DNA from 4 places in the Pantoea sp. E2023-21 genome. Region 3 is predicted to be linked to each of the others. Evidence: riboswitches for the same ligand, from Rfam matches in the RefSeq annotation. Region 3 holds a riboswitch; each other region holds the start of a gene.

Evidence for each region. Region 3 has a riboswitch for thiamine pyrophosphate ahead of ACRQ84_RS21735 (LuxE/PaaK family acyltransferase). Riboswitches for the same ligand answer to the same signal wherever they lie in the genome.
Region 1: linked by a shared signal. The riboswitch ahead of ACRQ84_RS19360 (FAD-dependent oxidoreductase) and the one ahead of ACRQ84_RS21735 (LuxE/PaaK family acyltransferase) in region 3 are both predicted to bind thiamine pyrophosphate.
Region 2: linked by a shared signal. The riboswitch ahead of thiB (thiamine ABC transporter substrate binding subunit) and the one ahead of ACRQ84_RS21735 (LuxE/PaaK family acyltransferase) in region 3 are both predicted to bind thiamine pyrophosphate.
Region 4: linked by a shared signal. The riboswitch ahead of thiM (hydroxyethylthiazole kinase) and the one ahead of ACRQ84_RS21735 (LuxE/PaaK family acyltransferase) in region 3 are both predicted to bind thiamine pyrophosphate.

What each region holds. Positions count from the first base shown of each region.
Region 1 is NZ_CP195345.1:67,833-72,040, reverse strand. Features, by position in the region: gene ACRQ84_RS19375 (HesA/MoeB/ThiF family protein) at 1-194, opposite strand, end outside; gene ACRQ84_RS19370 (thiazole synthase) at 206-964, opposite strand; gene thiS (sulfur carrier protein ThiS) at 968-1,165, opposite strand; gene ACRQ84_RS19360 (FAD-dependent oxidoreductase) at 1,149-2,093, opposite strand; TPP riboswitch at 2,223-2,342, opposite strand; gene ACRQ84_RS19355 (6,7-dimethyl-8-ribityllumazine synthase) at 2,595-3,032, shown strand; gene ACRQ84_RS19350 (MFS transporter) at 3,127-4,208, opposite strand, start outside.
Region 2 is NZ_CP195344.1:3,952,886-3,957,093, reverse strand. Features, by position in the region: gene ACRQ84_RS18430 (MFS transporter) at 1-16, opposite strand, end outside; gene sgrR (HTH-type transcriptional regulator SgrR) at 271-1,932, shown strand; TPP riboswitch at 2,070-2,165, shown strand; gene thiB (thiamine ABC transporter substrate binding subunit) at 2,212-3,198, shown strand; gene thiP (thiamine/thiamine pyrophosphate ABC transporter permease ThiP) at 3,198-4,208, shown strand, end outside.
Region 3 is NZ_CP195345.1:603,481-607,688, reverse strand. Features, by position in the region: gene ACRQ84_RS21760 (4-hydroxythreonine-4-phosphate dehydrogenase PdxA) at 1-92, shown strand, start outside; gene ACRQ84_RS21755 (sugar phosphate isomerase/epimerase family protein) at 152-1,000, shown strand; gene ACRQ84_RS21750 (YgdI/YgdR family lipoprotein) at 1,074-1,304, opposite strand; gene ACRQ84_RS21745 (YgdI/YgdR family lipoprotein) at 1,332-1,565, opposite strand; gene ACRQ84_RS21740 (DksA/TraR family C4-type zinc finger protein) at 1,650-1,916, opposite strand; TPP riboswitch at 2,052-2,179, shown strand; gene ACRQ84_RS21735 (LuxE/PaaK family acyltransferase) at 2,281-3,363, shown strand; gene ACRQ84_RS21730 (acyl-CoA reductase) at 3,360-4,208, shown strand, end outside.
Region 4 is NZ_CP195344.1:1,799,065-1,803,272, reverse strand. Features, by position in the region: gene ahpF (alkyl hydroperoxide reductase subunit F) at 1-1,401, shown strand, start outside; gene ACRQ84_RS08535 (hypothetical protein) at 1,470-1,673, opposite strand; TPP riboswitch at 1,897-1,991, shown strand; gene thiM (hydroxyethylthiazole kinase) at 2,025-2,810, shown strand; gene thiD (bifunctional hydroxymethylpyrimidine kinase/phosphomethylpyrimidine kinase) at 2,807-3,607, shown strand; gene fbaB (class I fructose-bisphosphate aldolase) at 3,755-4,208, shown strand, end outside.

The DNA.
Region 1 (4,208 bases), 290 kb from region 3:
CGATGCAGGTTATGCAGCGCCACGATATCGTCGTCATACAGACGAATATGACCGACACCCGCGCCCACCAGCTGCGGCAACAGCGTGGCGCTTAATCCACCCGCGCCCGCCACCAGCACGCGCGCGTTTAGCAGCCTCTGTTGCCCTGCCTCACCGATTTCCGGCAGCATCATCTGACGTTGATAACGTTGCATATTTAGCGGCCTCAACTTAAGTTGGCCAGGCCAAAGATCGGCGTGGACGCGCTCGCCATATCACGCTTCTCCATCAATCCGGCGCGGCGTGCGGCCTGTCCGGCTTCAATCGCCAGGCGGAAGGCGTTGGCCATGCCGATCGGGTCGCCCGCTTTGGCGACGGCGGTATTGAGCAGGATGCCATCGAAACCCATTTCCATCGCCTGCGCGGCCTGCGACGGCGCGCCAATTCCCGCATCAATAATCAGCGGAACATCGCTGAACCACGCACGCATCGCGCGCAGGCCGTCAATGTTACGCAAACCCTGGCCGGAACCGATCGGCGCGCCCCACGGCATCAACAATTCACATCCGGCCGCCAGCAGCTTTTCGCCAACGATCAGATCTTCGGTGGTATACGGGAACACCTGAAAGCCGTCTTCTGTGAGGATGCGCGCTGCTTCTACTAGCGCAAAAGGATCGGGCTGCAGCGTGTCGGCATGGCCAATGACTTCCAGTTTGATCCACGCCGTGTTGAACAGTTCCCGCGCCATATGGGCGGTGGTGACGGCTTCTTTCACCGTGTGACAACCGGCGGTATTCGGTAACACGCGGATGTTGAGGCCGGTCAATAACTCGCGGAAAGCCGCCCCCGCCGCGCCTTCGCGCCGCAAACTGACGGTAATGATGTCGGTGCCGGAGGCGGCAACCGCCTGCTGCAAAATGGCGGGCGAAGGATAGCCGGCGGTGCCGAGCAGGAAGCGAGATTGCGGATCAAAATCGTAGAACATCGTTTAACCTCCCTGCATCGGTGACAGCACTTCGAGCTGACAACCTTCGTCCAGCAGCTGTGTGTCGTACTGGCTTTTTGGCACAAAAGCCCCGTTCAAGGCAGTGGCGACGCAGGCTACATCAATTTGCTGCTCGATTAGCAATTCGCTCAGGCTCTTAGCCTGGGTGCTGATGGCGCGGCCGTTAAGCTGAATATTCATTTAAGTGCTCCCCGAAAAGGCGCTGCATTAGCTGCTCAGCCAGCATCGGTGCCAGCAGAAAACCGTGGCGATACAGGCCGTTGAGATAAAAGGTTTGATTGTGATAGTGAATTTCCGGCAGATTTGCCGGATAGGCCGGACGCAGTCCGCTGCCGCTCTCAATCACGCGCGCTTCGGCTAAGGCCGGATGGATCGCGTATGCGGCGCTGAGCAGCTCCATCATGGCGCGCGCACTGATGGCGCTGGCATCGTCGCTTTCGATCATGGTGGCGCCGAGCATAAAATGGCCGCCGCGACGCGGCACCAGATAGCAGGGAAAACGCGGATGCAGCAGACGAATCGGGCGGGAAAACTGCACTTCATCGCTGTGCAGGATCAGCATCTCGCCGCGCACCGCACGCAGGCGCGGCAGTTCAGGCGCGGCGTGGATGCCGCGACAATCGATAATCTGTCCACTCGGTGCAGTGCGGTTGAAGGGCACACCGCGCGCGATCAGCGTGTCACGCATCTCCTGCAGCGCCAGCCGCGGATCGAGGTGCGCTTCCTGGGCGAAAAACAGTCCGCGCGCAAAGCGTCCTTCCAGCGCCGGTTCGATGTCTGCAGGATCGATCCAGTGATGCTGCTCGGTCATGCGGGCGAAACGGTTGAGTTCCTGGCTATCGCGCGGTGGCGCAACCACTAACGTGCCCTGATGCTCAATGCTGCTGATGCGCGATTGCCACCATGCGGCGGCATGTTGTCCAAGGGTGATAACGTCGCGCGGCGCGCTTTCGGCTTCACACCAGGGCGCCAGCATGCCGCCAGCAAACCACGATGCCGGTTGGCGTGATTCATCGCCAATGACCTCGACGTCTTCGCCGCGTTCCGCCAGCAAGGTTGCCACGCACAAGCCCGCCACGCCGCAGCCGAGCACGCTCCAGCGGCTCACAGCGCCGGTTCCAGGATGTTCAAAAAGGGGGAATTCACATCGGCCTCTCAGTGTTAGCTGAGACCCGCAGATACAGGAGAAGGGAAATGGCGCAACCATCGAGCTTGCCTGAGCGCCAGACAGCCCGATGAAAAAGACTGTCAGTCTTCCTACGCCAGTATCAACTGGGTCAGGTTCAAAGGGTCGCTAAGCCGCGCAATGCGCAATTAGCCTCTCAGTCTCTTTGGCGAGACTCCCCCGACGCGTCTATTTGTATTGCAGGCGTTGGCCGCCGTCAAGTGCGCTATTCAGTCACCGCACATTCCGTAGCGGCGTAATTTATTGCGCGATAAATCGCGCCGCTACGGAATGTGCCAGCTTTGACAGCGGTTTTTACATCCTCACAGGCGAGCGTGAAGGCATTTATCGCTACCTGGACTTGGTGGATCACCAGCGTAACATATGGTATACAAACACATTATTTTATGCGCAAGAACAAATACAGGTGATGTCGGAATAACCATGAACAATATTAAAATTGCATTTATTAAAGCCGGCTGGCACAAAGAAATTGTCCATAACGCCCTGGTAGGTTTTGAAAAAGAATTAGCCGATCAATCCGTTGAAGCGGAATTAAAAGTGCTGGAAGTGCCTGGCGCATTTGAAATGCCATTGCTGGCTAAGCGTCTGGCCGAAACCGGCAAGTATGATGCGATTGTCTGCGCCGCGCTGGTGGTTGACGGCGGTATCTATCGCCATGATTTTGTTGCCGCTGCGGTGGTTGATGGCCTGATGAATGTGCAGCTGACCACCAATGTGCCGGTGTTTTCCGTTTCATTAACGCCACATAATTTCCAGCCGGTTGATGTTATCGAAAACTTCTATACCGAGCATTTCATTAAGAAAGGCAAAGAAGCGGCGCGCGCAGTGCTGGCTATTCACCATTTGTCGATTGACTGAATCATTAAAAAGGGAGCACCTCATCAGGCGCTCCCTTTTTATTTATGATGACTTTCTTTGGTTAATATTCAGAATAGTGCCAGCCTCGCCTCACTCAATGTTTCACACTCATCAAATGATTACGCTTCAATTGTCGGCGCGTTTCAGACGGATTGATATCGCACGCTTTAGGCAGTAACAGCGTAAAGATACCGGCAATCACCAGCGACCCCGCCAGCCAGCAAATCGCCACGTTTTGGCTGTACAGCAGCGTCATGATCCCGACTAAATACGGTCCGCAGAATCCGCCCAGATTACCCAAACCATTGATGACACCACGCGCGCTACCCGCGACTTCAGGCGCAGCAATTCGTCCGGGAATCGACCAGAACGGGCTGGTTGCCGCTTTGAGGAAGAAGCCGCACACCACCAGCGCAATATAGGCCGCCACCACATTGTCATGCAGTACCACCGAAGCCAGCAATGCCGCGGCAAAGCAGAACAGCGACACCATCACCCACAATCGGCGCTTACCGGTGCGATCGCTTAACCATGAAATGGCGTAGATGCCGAGCACGGTGGCGACAAAGGGGATCGCCGCCAGCAGACCGACGCCCGCCATATTGGTGCCGGTGAGATTTTTCAGGATACTTGGCAGCCACAGTGTGTAACCGTAATCACCGGTTTGATAAAAGAAGTTGAGCGCCACTAACTTCATCAGGCCCGAGTTGCGGAACACCGCTTTCAACGGCGCTTTGCTAACCGGTTCCTTTTGCAGGTGCAGTGCTTTTTCGCGCGCCAGTTCGCGCAACAAATATTCTTTTTCACGGGCCGGTAACCAGCGCGCCTCTTCTGGACGATCGGCGATCACCAGCCACCACACCAGCAGCACCACGGCAGAAAGCAGGCCTTCAATAATAAACAGCCAGCGCCAGTCCAGCACATTGATGATGTAACCGGAAATCGGTGCGGTGAACATGCCGCCTAACGGCGCGAACATCATGACAAAGGCGTTGGCGCGCCCCAGCTCTTTTTCCGGGAACCAGTTGCTGACCATGGTTAACACCACTGGCAGCATGCCGCCTTCGGAAATCCCCAGCACGAAACGCAGCGCCAGCAGCTGATAATGGTTAGTGACAAAACCGGTGGCGATGGAGACGACCATCCACGCGGCCAGCGACCAGGCGATAAAGCGTT
Region 2 (4,208 bases), on a different replicon from region 3:
TTAACAGCGATTTCATGCAGAAATCCCTTTGCGGTTAAAAATGGGTAGAGAAAAGAGGGTAGAAGATTCTACAGCAAAACGAAAAAAGCCAGCAGATAAAGCGCTGCTGGCGGTGAAAATGCACCCTACTCAGAAAAGGTTCCACATTGGCGGAACCGCTGTTAGAGCGCCATTCATTGCTGAATGCCTCCCGCTCTTCCATTGCCGGGCAGTATGCCTCTAATATGAGGCAGGAAAAACTGAGCGATTCTGAGAAGGAGTTCCCCTTTTATGTCCTCTGCACGTCTGCAACAGCAATTCATCCGCTTATGGCAAAGCTGCCAGGGCCAGGATCAGGAAACGACCTTGAACGCGTTGGCCGAACGGCTGCATTGCTCGCGTCGGCATATGCGTAACCTGCTCAACGCCATGCAAGGTGAAGGCTGGCTGATTTGGCAAGCGGAAGCGGGACGTGGCAAGCGCTCAATGCTGAGTTTCTGCTACACCGGCTTGGCACTCCAGCAACAGCGTGCCGAGGATCTGCTGGAGCAGGATCGTATCGATCAGCTAGTACAGTTAGTGGGCGATAAAAATCAGGTGCGCCAGATGATCGCGGCACATTTAGGCCGTAGCTTTCGGCAAGGCAAACACATCCTGCGCGTGCTTTATTATCGTCCGCTGCCTAATCTACTGCCCGGTTCGCCGCTGCGCCGTTCAGAAACCCATCTGGCGAGGCAAATTTTCAACGGTCTGATGCGTATAAATGAGGAAAAGGGGGAAATCGAGCCCGATATTGCGCATCACTGGCAGCAAACCTCACCGCTGCACTGGCGCTTCTTTCTACGCCCGGCGATTCGTTTTCACCATGGCCGTGAACTGGAGATTGACGATGTCATTGCCTCACTGGAACGCGTGCGCAGCCAGCCGCTGTTTTCACATATCGAAAAGCTGCATTCGCCCGCGCCCTGGACGCTGGATATCCATCTTAGTCAGCCCGACGATTGGTTACCATGGCTGCTGGCAAGCGTCAGCGCGATGATCCTACCGCGCGAATGGCCGACCCTACGTCAGTTTTCTCGCCAGCCGATTGGCACCGGGCCTTACAGCGTGGAGCGTAATCAGCAGACACAGCTGAGAATTGCCGCCTTTGATGACTATTTTGGCTATCGCGCGCTGATTGATGATGTGTCGATTTGGGTGCTACCCGAGATCAGCGATGAACTGGTGTATGCCGGGGTAAAACTGCAGGGCGAAACCGCGGATGAAAAATCGGAAGAGAGTCGACTGGAAGAAGGCTGTTATTTTCTGCTGTTCGATCAGCGTTCTGCCTTGGGCCGCGACGCGCATTTCCGCCGCTGGGTGAGCTATCTGTTCAACCCCATCGCCTTATTAAATCATGCTGGCGTTGGCTATCAGCGTTACTGGTTCCCGGCCTATGGCCTGCTGCCGCGCTGGCACCATCGCCGCGATCTCACACCTGCCGACAAACCGGCAGGATTAACCCAACTAACGCTGAGTTGGTATAGCCATCACGTCGAGCATGAAGGCATCGCCAACGCGTTGCGCCCGCTGCTGGCACAGCACGGTGTGGAGTTAATCACGCGGGAGGTGAGCTACGAAGTGTGGTTTGAAGGCAAAAGCGAAAGTGACATTTGGCTAGGCAGCGTCAACTTTACCCTGCCGCTTGAGTACGCGCTATTCGCCCAACTGTTCGAGCTACCGCTGATGCATCACTGCATCCCGATTGACTGGCAAGGCGATGCGGCGCGCTGGCGGCAGAAAGATTTACCCCTTGCTGAATGGAGCAAACAATTGATCGACAGCGACTATCTGCACCCTCTTTTTCATCATTGGCTGCTGCTGGAAGGTCAACGCAGTATGCGGGGCGTGCGACTGAATACACTCGGCTGGTTTGATTTCAAATCGGCCTGGTTTGCACCGCCGGAGCTGTAAATAGGTGACCATAAATGGCGACCCTACGTTTAAAGAACGCGGTTTCGTAGGGTACGCATTCATGCACACCGAGCAGAATGGAACAAGACTTCCGGCCCATGATCCTTTCACGCTGTCCTATAAATGACTAGAATGAGCCGTTCTCAACGGGGTGCCTTGATGTCAGGGCTGAGAGAAACCCGTCGAACCTGATCCGGCTAATACCGGCGTAGGGATTTGAGATGTATCACTCCTCAGATCCTTTGCGACTCAACTTATCTTCTCCTCAAGGAGCGCAAAGTGTTAAACAAAGTTCTGCCTGTGTTGCTGCTGGTTGCTGTACCGGCTTTCGCAGCCAAACCGATTCTGACCGTTTACACCTACGATTCATTCTCTGCCGATTGGGGTCCCGGCCCGGCGGTGAAAAAAGCCTTCGAAGCGCAGTGCGACTGCGAGCTGAAGTACGTGGCGCTGGAAGATGGCGTGTCACTGCTCAATCGCGTGCGCATGGAAGGCAAAAACAGCAAAGCCGATGTGGTGCTGGGACTGGATAACAATCTGGTGCAGGCGGCAGAGAAAACCGGCCTGTTTGCTAAAAGCAGCGTCGATACACACGCTTTGCAGCTGCCGGATGGCTGGCATAACGACACCTTCATCCCGTTCGACTATGGCTACTTTGCCTTCGTCTACGATAAAAACAAGCTGAAGAATCCGCCCAAAAGCCTAAAAGAACTGGTCGAAAGCCCGGAAAAATGGCGCGTGATCTATGAAGATCCACGTACCAGCACGCCGGGCCTTGGCCTGTTGCTGTGGATGCAGAAAGTCTATGGCGAGAACGCGCCTGACGCATGGCAGAAGCTGGCACAAAAAACCGTTACCGTCACCAAAGGCTGGAGCGAAGCTTACGGCCTGTTCCTGAAAGGCGAAGGCGATCTGGTGTTGAGTTACACCACGTCTCCGGCTTATCACATCATCGAAGAGAAGAAAGAGAACTACGCCGCGGCCGAATTCAGCGAAGGCCACTATTTGCAGGTGGAAGTTGCCGCACAACTCGCCAGCAGTAAACAGCCCAAGCTGGCGCAGCAGTTCATGCAGTTTATGGTTTCTCCTGCCTTCCAGCAGACCATTCCCACCGGCAACTGGATGTATCCCGTCATCAAAAGCGATCTCCCTGCCGGTTATCAAGCGCTACAGGTGCCCGCTAAAGCGTTGCAATTCACGCCAGCCGACGTGGCCAACCATCGCGCCGCATGGATCAGCGCATGGCAACGCGCCGTTAGCCGCTAATGCCAGGTTGGTTAATTCCCGGTTCGCTCACCGCGCTATTGCTGTGCGCGGTAGCGCTGCTGGCGTTTGGCGCCTTGGTGATGGTTGCACCGGCCACCGACTGGCGCGCGCTGCTCGACGACAGCTATCTGCATCATGTGCTGCTGTTCTCGTTTGAGCAGGCGTTGCTCTCAGCGCTGCTGTCGGTGCTGCCCGCGATTCTGCTGGCACGCGCGCTCTATCGTCGCCGTTTCCCTGGCCGCAATCTGTTGCTGCGCCTGTGCGCCATGACGCTGGTGCTACCGGTGCTGGTGGCGGTGTTTGGCTTGCTTAGCGTTTACGGTCGCAGCGGCTGGCTGGCGCAACTGTGCGCGGCCCTCGGCTTTGACTACCACTTTTCGCCGTACGGCCTGCAGGGCATTCTACTGGCGCACGTCTTCTTTAACCTGCCGCTGGCGACGCGCCTGCTGTTGCAAGCGCTGGAGAGCATTCCCGGCGAGCAGCGGCAAGTCGCCGCCCAACTTGGCCTGCGCGGCTGGAATCTATTTCGTTTGCTGGAGTGGCCGTGGCTACGCCGTCAGATTTTGCCCACAGCGGCGCTGATCTTTATGCTCTGTTTCGCCAGCTTCGCCACGGTGCTGGCGTTGGGCGGCGGTCCGCAGGCCACCACGCTGGAACTGGCAATCTATCAGGCGCTGAATTTCGATTACGATCCAGGTCGCGCGGCGCTACTGGCATTGTTACAGCTCGGCTGCTGCTTGCTACTGGTATTGCTGAGCCAGCGCTTTAGCAAAGCCATTCCCACTGGCAGCCAAAGCATTCGTGGCTGGCGCGATCCGCAGGATTCATGGCATGCGCGCGTTGCCGATACTGTATTGATTAGCCTGGCGCTGCTGCTGCTATTACCACCGCTGGCGGCGGTGGTGGTGGATGGTTTGCGCGGCGGCGTCGCCGGTGCGCTACAACAAGCGGCGCTCTGGCAAGCCACCTTTACCTCGCTGCGTATCGCCGTGGGTGCCGGGGTGCTCTGT
Region 3 (4,208 bases):
CATACAACTTATATGGGCAAAATCTTGCCACGCCATCGGCGTTTGAGAATGCCTTCCGCTTGCTAGTGCGTATGGCAACCAGCGCCGCTTAAGATGGCTTCAGCACCCCAATATGTTGTCGGGGTGCAGCGATATAAGGAGAAAGCGTGCTATGCCTCATCCCCTCAAACTCGGTGTTAACACCGCGATTTTCGACGGGCACGATATGGACCTCGCCTTCGGTATCATTCGCGAACTTGGTTACGACTACGTTGAGTTGGCCTATAACCAAGGCTATGTTGGCGATCTTGATGACAGCTTGTTTAGCCCGGAGAATGCGCAACGCATTCTTACCTTGCTGAACAAGCATCAGTTGAAAACGCTGGCGCTGGGTTGCACCTTTAACCTCGCACGACCAGAAGCGGTCGAATTCCTGCAAACGCGCATTGGTTTTGCTCAGGCGATTGGCGTCAAGCTGCTCAATGCCTGCACGGCAAAGCGTGAGGATTATGCGGTATTGGTGAGTCATCTACGGCAGATCGCGCCGCATCTTGAGCAGGCGGGGTGTTGCTTACTGATCGAAAATGGCGGTGACACGAATTATGATGCCTTTGCGCTGGCAGACAAGGGTGAACAACTGCTGCAAGAGGTGGGTAGCGCGGCGGTAGCCTTTAATGGCGATGCCGGCAACATGGTGTCGCTGCGACCCGAAGCTGATGCGATAAAGCAAATGATGCAGTTGCTGCCGCAGATGCGGCATTGCCACATTAAAGATGTGTTTAAGCAGGGCGCAGAGTTTTACTTTCCACCCATCGGTCAGGGTTTGCTGGATTATCAACCGTTACTTAACGCATTGGCTGAGAGAGATATTCCTTGTACGTTAGAAATTCCGCTGCGCATGCATCGGCTGGCTAACAGCATGCCGGTACGCAGTGGCGCGCCAGTGGAACTTGAACGCATTGTTGAGGTGCTGAGGGAGAGTAAAAGGTATATCGATGGACTGCAGCGCAACGCTGGCTAAAGCAGACATAGCAGGGCGTTAAATCCGCACCGCTGGAAGGACAATCTCTTTCAGCGGTGCGGATTCAGTCAGATTATTTCTTAGGAATTTCTGAAATCTCTTTCACGTCACTCTTATTCATTTGCTGCTTCACGCCATTGGCATCGACATAACCCAGCAGGCCGGTTTCCGCATCCTGTGGTTTGCCATCAGTTACGATGGTGCGACCATCATTGGTGTGGATAGCGTAGGAAGTACGCGTACATCCGGTTAGTGCGGACAGGGCAATCACTGCAGTAATAGAAAGCAAAATTGATTTTTTCATTAGTCTCTCCAGACAGTTATAAGGATATTAATTATCCAGTTCGCTCATGTTGGTAATCTTGTCGCGATTGATCTGCTCAGTTTTACCCGTTTGCGCATCCTTGTAGGAAACAAGGCCCGTGTCGCTGTCGATTTGCGGCTTGCCAGACGTCACGATAGTGCGTCCGTCGGTAGTCTTAATGGCCTGATTAGAAGAACACGCTGACAATGTCATTGCCATAAAGGTGCCAAGAAATGCGGTTGCTAATACTGTTTTTTTCATCTTGATGAGTTCCTTTCAGTGGAATAAGTTTTAACTACCTAAATAGCTTAGAACATTTTTCCGAAACAGCCAGAAAGCGTGGTATTAACGCAACTGGCTATCCTTACTTCCGCGACGATTGTAACCGCTGTTCGCCGCCTGTTTTTTATCCATCTTGCTTTGACAGTTCACGCAATAACGCACGCCCGCTAACGCCGCGCGACGCGCTTCCGGGATCGGTTCACCGCACTCATCGCAAAACTCGGCGCTTTCGCCGTGACCGAGATTTTCGCGGGCGCGGGCTACCGCATCATCAACCGTGGCATCAATTTGTTTGTGAACCGCACCGTCTTCCGACCAACCGCCAGCCATACTTCACCTCCATAAAAACGTATAGGAAAAGTATAAGACACGGCGCGATTAATGCCGGGCAGGTGGGAATGACTGCGTAAAACGCCACCACATTTAACAGGGTTGACACATCCTCGGGCGCCACCCTAGACTGCGGCTTGTTCCAAGGGGTGCTCTGTTAAGGGGCTGAGATTCTACCGGCTGGCGTGTCTGCGCTGGCAACGTAGTGACCCTCCGAACCTGATCCGGCTAATACCGGCGTAGGGATGCGGAACCGCAGGGCGACAGTACGCCCTGATTCCCTCTTTGTGCTTTGTAGCGGACAGTTCGCGCTCTTCAGGCGATGCCTGGGAGTCTCTGCGCAATCGCAAAGGTGGCTATGCACATGAACGAAACCCAAATCATCCAGGCTCTGCTGGCATTCCTGCAGCGCGAAGATGCCTCAGACGACGATTTCAACCAGCTGGCCCTTGAAATCTTCGCCTACCAGTTCACCCATAACCCACCTTATCGCCGCTTCGCCATCCAGCGTGGCCGCACGCCCCTGACGGTGAAAAGCTGGCGCAATATTCCCGCCATTCCGATTACCGCCTTTAAAGATTTGACCCTCAGCTGCCGACCCGTCGACGAAATGGCAGCCATTTTTATGACCAGCGGCACTACCGGCACGGTAAAAGGGCGCAGCTACCACCCAACGCTGGAAGTGTGGAAACATTCAATGCTGCTCAACTTCCGCCGCCGCTTTATGGCAGGCAGAGCACGTATCCGCATGGGCATTTTGTTCCCGGACCCGGTGGTGATGCCGAACTCCTCGCTGGCTACCTATCTCGATGTGGCGCTACAGGAATGTGGTACGCCAGACAGTGCAGTGATGGTGGGCGAGCAGGGTCTCGAAACCGAACTTCTGTTCAACGCGCTGGAGCAGACCGAAGCTCGCGGCGAGCCGTATGCGCTGCTGGGTGCAAGCTACAGCTTCGTGCATCTGCTCGATGAAATGCAGCGCCAGCAGCGGCGCTTCTCGCTGCCTGCAGGCAGTCGCATTCTGGATACCGGCGGGTTTAAGGGCCAGTCACGCGAAATGGGCGCGGAAGAATTCTACGCATCGCTCGCCGCCGCATTCGGCATTCCGCGCCAACACTGCATCAACATGTACGGTATGACCGAAATCAGCACGCAATTCTACGACTCGGGGAATGAACACTGCCCGCCGGTGAAATCAGGACCGCACTGGATCCGCACGCGTGTGGTCAATCCGCTTACCGGTGATGATGTGCCGGAGGGCGAGATTGGCGTGCTGGTGCATCACGATCTGGCGCATTTCAACTCGGTTTCCGCCCTGTTAACGGAAGATGCCGGTGCGATCGTGCCTGGCGGATTTCATCTGCTGGGACGCGCGACCGGTGCTGATGCCAAAGGCTGTTCATTGACCATGGATGCGTTTCTCGCCGGCGCGCGGGCTCCGCTGTGAAAGAAATTGCCGGTCATCTGCCGGGCCTTTCCATTGATGACGTGCAGTGGCACACGCTGAATTTCAGCCATCACGGCGAAAATCTTGAGGTTTGCGTTCCGCAACTCAATGATGAGCAGATAAACGCTCTTTCTGCGCGCATCCGCGCCAACGCCCGCGCCTACCTCTGCCAGCTAAGCGTCGCGCAGATCATTGCCGTCGTTGATCAAGCGGTAGTGCGACTACTTGATCGCCAGCATCCGTTACGTATCAAGGCTGAAAAGCTGCTGCCGATTATCACCGGTTACGATGCCGAAATGGTGCGCCTTGGCCTCACCGGCTACCTGAAAACTTTCCGCCAGCCGCAGCTGAAACGCTTTCTGGCGGAAGATTTCGCCGATCCTCAAATGCTCGACGATTTCCAACCGCGCCCTAAAGGCGGTTTCGCGCGGGCATTTGGCCCGCAGCTATTGATGCACATCTGGGCGGGTAATGTGCCCGGTTTGCCGCTGTGGAGTTTGATCTGCGGTCTGCTGGTCAAAGCGGGCACCATTGGCAAACTGCCGGGCAATGAGCCACTGATGGCGAGCTGGTTCGCGCAATTGCTGGCGGAAATCGACCCAAAACTGGGCGAGTGCATCGCAGTAGTGTGGTGGAAAGGTGGCGATGCGCAAACCGAGCCAACGTGGCTGCGCCAGCCCGATGCGGTGGTGGCTTATGGCGGAAACTCAACGCTGGCGGCGATCCAACAGCGTTTGCCTGTCACCACCCGCTTTCTGCCACACGGCCACAAAATCAGCTTTGGGCTAGTGGCGAATTCAGCGCTGAATTCACGGCAGGGCGCTGAACTGGCGCGTCGCGTGGCT
Region 4 (4,208 bases), on a different replicon from region 3:
GATCGTCCGGTTCGTAAACCCTCTTTCCTGATCACCAACCCAGGCCGTAACAGTGGGCCGCGCTTTGCCGGTTCGCCAATGGGTCACGAATTTACTTCACTGGTTTTAGCCTTGCTGCAAACCGGTGGACATCCTTCGAAAGAAGCGCAAAGCCTGCTGGATCAGGTTGTGGCGCTGGAAGGCGACTTCCACTTCGAAACGTATTACTCACTGTCGTGCCACAACTGTCCTGACGTGGTACAGGCGCTGAACCTGATGGCGGTGCTGAACCCGCGTATCAGCCATACCGCGATTGACGGCGGTATGTTCCAGAACGAAATCACCGAGCGCAACGTGATGGGCGTGCCGGCCGTGTTCCTGAACGGTAAAGAGTTCGGGCAGGGTCGTCTGAGCCTGGCGGAAATCGTCGGTAAAGTAGACACCAATGCCGATAAGCGCGCGGCGGAAGAGCTGAATAAGCGTGATGCCTACGAAGTGCTGATCGTCGGCAGCGGCCCGGCGGGCGCAGCAGCGGCCATCTACTCGGCACGTAAAGGTATTCGTACTGGCCTGATGGGCGAGCGTTTCGGTGGCCAGGTGTTGGATACCGTAGATATCGAAAACTATATCTCTGTGCCGAAAACGGAAGGCGCTAAGCTCGCCGGTTCTCTGCGTGCCCACGTTGATGATTACGACGTGGATGTGATTGATACCCAGAGCGCCATCAAGCTGATTCCAGCGGTGAAAGAGGGCGGTCTGCACGCGATTGAAACGGCATCTGGCGCAGTATTGAAATCTCGCAGCATCATCATTGCCACCGGCGCACGCTGGCGCAATATGGGCGTGCCGGGTGAAGAGCAGTATCGCACCAAGGGCGTGACTTACTGCCCACACTGCGACGGTCCGCTGTTTAAAGGCAAACGCACCGCGGTCATTGGCGGCGGTAACTCTGGCGTGGAAGCGGCTATCGATTTGGCAGGCATTGTTGAGCACGTTACGCTGCTGGAATTTGCCAGCGAAATGCGCGCCGACAAAGTGCTACAAGACAAACTGCGCAGCCTGAAAAACGTCGATGTGATTCTGAATGCACAGACCACCGAAGTGAAAGGCGACGGCAGCAAAGTCACCAGCCTGACGTACATCGACCGTAATAACCAGACCAGCCACGAAATCGCGCTGAGCGGTATCTTCGTGCAGATTGGTTTGTTGCCAAATACCACCTGGCTGGAAGGTGCGGTTGAGCGCACCAAAATGGGCGAAATCATCATTGATGCCAAGTGTGAAACCAGCCTGAAAGGCGTGTTCGCGGCCGGCGACTGCACCACGGTGCCGTACAAGCAGATCATCATCGCCAGCGGTGAAGGCGCGAAAGCCTCACTCAGCGCCTTTGATTATTTGATTCGTACCAAACCGGCTGAATAAGTTTTTGCGATAGCCACGCAACAGCCCTGCAATCTGTGTTGCAGGGCTTTTTTTATATATGGATGTTGCTAACCCAACCAGCGTTTTGCTTCGGCATCACTGATATCGCGGTAATACACCTTGTTCAGATATTCGCCGCATCGTTTACAACGCGCTTCAATGTGAGTGGAAAAATAAGTTCTGCCGGTGGGAGAAATCGCGCCCTTGCGGGATATTTGGATGTTGTGCCATTTATGCGCATGTGGAATAAAGCTGAAGAATTTTAATTTCATTATCGCTACCGGAATCGAGTGGGCGGGGTTTCTCTTCAAATCCGGAGGGCTATTAGGCCGTTTTTTGCGCAAAATGAGCTTGATATTTATCAAGTTGAAATGAGTCTTGTCTCAAATGATTGGTTTTTAATTGGCACTCAACAGCGCCACTTTCATCACATCGGCTGATTTACAAGCTTCAACGCTGCCATTATCCTGTCTGCGGCATGAAGCAACACCTGCATGCTATGACTCGGGGTGCCCCTGTAAACAGGGCTGAGATACACCCGCTGACCTGATCTGGATAATGCCAGCGTAGGGAAGTCAGATGCCTGACCGCATTCGCCTTCTTGATCGCCGGTTGGGAGCCTTATGAAAAAGCCTGACCTTCTTTCCCCTGCGCAACTCGCGCACTCACTGCAACTGCTGCGTCAGCAAGCGCCACTGGTGCACTGCATGACGAATGACGTGGTGCAAACCTTTACTGCCAATGTGCTGCTGGCGCTGCAAGCCTCGCCTGCGATGGTGATCGATCCTGAAGAGGCGGCACAATTTGCGGGTTTTGCCGATGCGTTATTGATTAACGTCGGCACGCTAACGCGCAATCGTCGTGATGCCATGTTAGCGGCGGTGCAAGCCGCGCAAAGCGCAGGCACGCCGTGGACGCTGGATCCGGTGGCGGTCGGCGCATTAACGCTGCGCACCGCCTTCTGCCAACAGTTGCTGAGCCTGCAACCGGCGGCGATTCGCGGTAATGCTTCAGAAATTCTCGCCCTGGCGAACCAGGCAAGCGGCGGACGCGGTGTGGACAGCCTGCATCAGGCGGATGCTGCGCTAAGTGCGGCCCAGCAACTGGCAGGTGATTACCAAACCGTTGTAGCGGTTACCGGTGAAGTCGATTACGTCACTGACGGTGTGCAAACGCTGGCCATTCCCGGTGGCAGTCCGCTGATGACGCGCGTGGTGGGCACAGGTTGCGCGCTGTCGGCGGTGGTTGCCGCCTTTAGCAGCTTACCGGGCGATCGCCTGCAACATGTCGCTGCGGCCTGCCGCGTGATGTCGCTGGCCGGTGAGCTGGCCGCGCGTAAAGTCGAAGGGCCGGGCAGTTTTGTCGCCGCGTTCCTTGATACGTTGTGGACGCTGGAGGTGAATGCATGAAACGCATCAACGCGTTAACCATTGCTGGCACCGATCCGAGCGGCGGCGCGGGTATTCAGGCCGACCTCAAAGCCTTTTCCGCGCTGGGCGCTTATGGCACCAGCGTTATCACTGCGCTGGTGGCACAAAACACCTGCGGCGTGCGGTCGGTCTATCGCATCGAACCTGATTTCGTTGGCGCACAACTCGATTCGGTGCTGGATGATGTGCGCATCGATGCCGCTAAGATTGGCATGCTGTCAGAAACCGCGATTGTCGAAGTGGTGGCCGAGCGGCTAAAACGGGCCCGTTTGCCGTTTGTGGTGCTGGATACGGTGATGATCGCCAAAAGCGGCGATGCGCTGCTGTCGCCGGATGCGGTAGCCAGCGTGCGCGAATTGCTGCTGCCGCAGGTGTCGCTGATCACGCCAAATCTGCCGGAAGCCGCCGCGCTGTTGGGACGCGTGATGGCGCAGGATGAGAAAACCATGTTGCAGCAGGGCGATGCACTGCTCGATCTTGGCTGTGAAGCGGTGCTGATGAAGGGCGGACATCTTAGCGATGCCGAAAGCCCGGATTGGCTGATTACCCGCGACGGACGTCAGCGCTTTACCGCGCCACGTGTTAACACGCGTCACACGCATGGTACGGGGTGTTCGCTGTCGGCGGCGCTGGCCGCATTGCGTCCGCGTCATGATGATTGGGTGACGACGGTGGCAGAAGCCAAAGCCTGGCTGCAGCAAGCGCTGCTGCACGCCGATTCGCTGGAAGTAGGAAAAGGCATTGGGCCGGTGCACCATTTCCATCAGTGGTGGTAGGGCGTAACGCCAGATTGCCGCTTTTTCATTGCGCATCCGTCTGAAAAATGGAGTCAGCAATTTGCCTGCCTGGTGCATTCCGGTCCAGGCTGTTGGGGGCGAATCGGCAACGGCCGGTTCCAATCCAGCCATTTATCAGGAGCGAACATGACGGACATCGTACAGTTATTGGGCAAAGAAGCGGACAGCCTTCTTCAACATCGCTGCATGACTCTTCCAGCGGATAGCCTCTATTTACCCGGCGCGGATTATGTCGATCGCGTCATGATCGACAACAATCGCTCTCCCACCGTATTACGCAATATGCAAACGCTGTACAACACCGGACGTCTGGCGGGCACCGGCTATTTATCGATTCTGCCGGTCGATCAGGGCGTTGAGCACTCAGCGGGCGCCTCCTTTGCCGCCAATCCGGCCTATTTCGATCCGAAGAATATTGTTGAGCTGGCGATTGAAGCCGGCTGTAACTGCGTGGCATCCACCTATGGCGTGCTGGCCTCGGTGGCACGCCGCTATGCGCATCGCATTCCGTTTATGGTGAAGCTAAACCATAACGAAACCCTGAGTTATCCCACCCAATACGATCAGACGTTGTATGCCA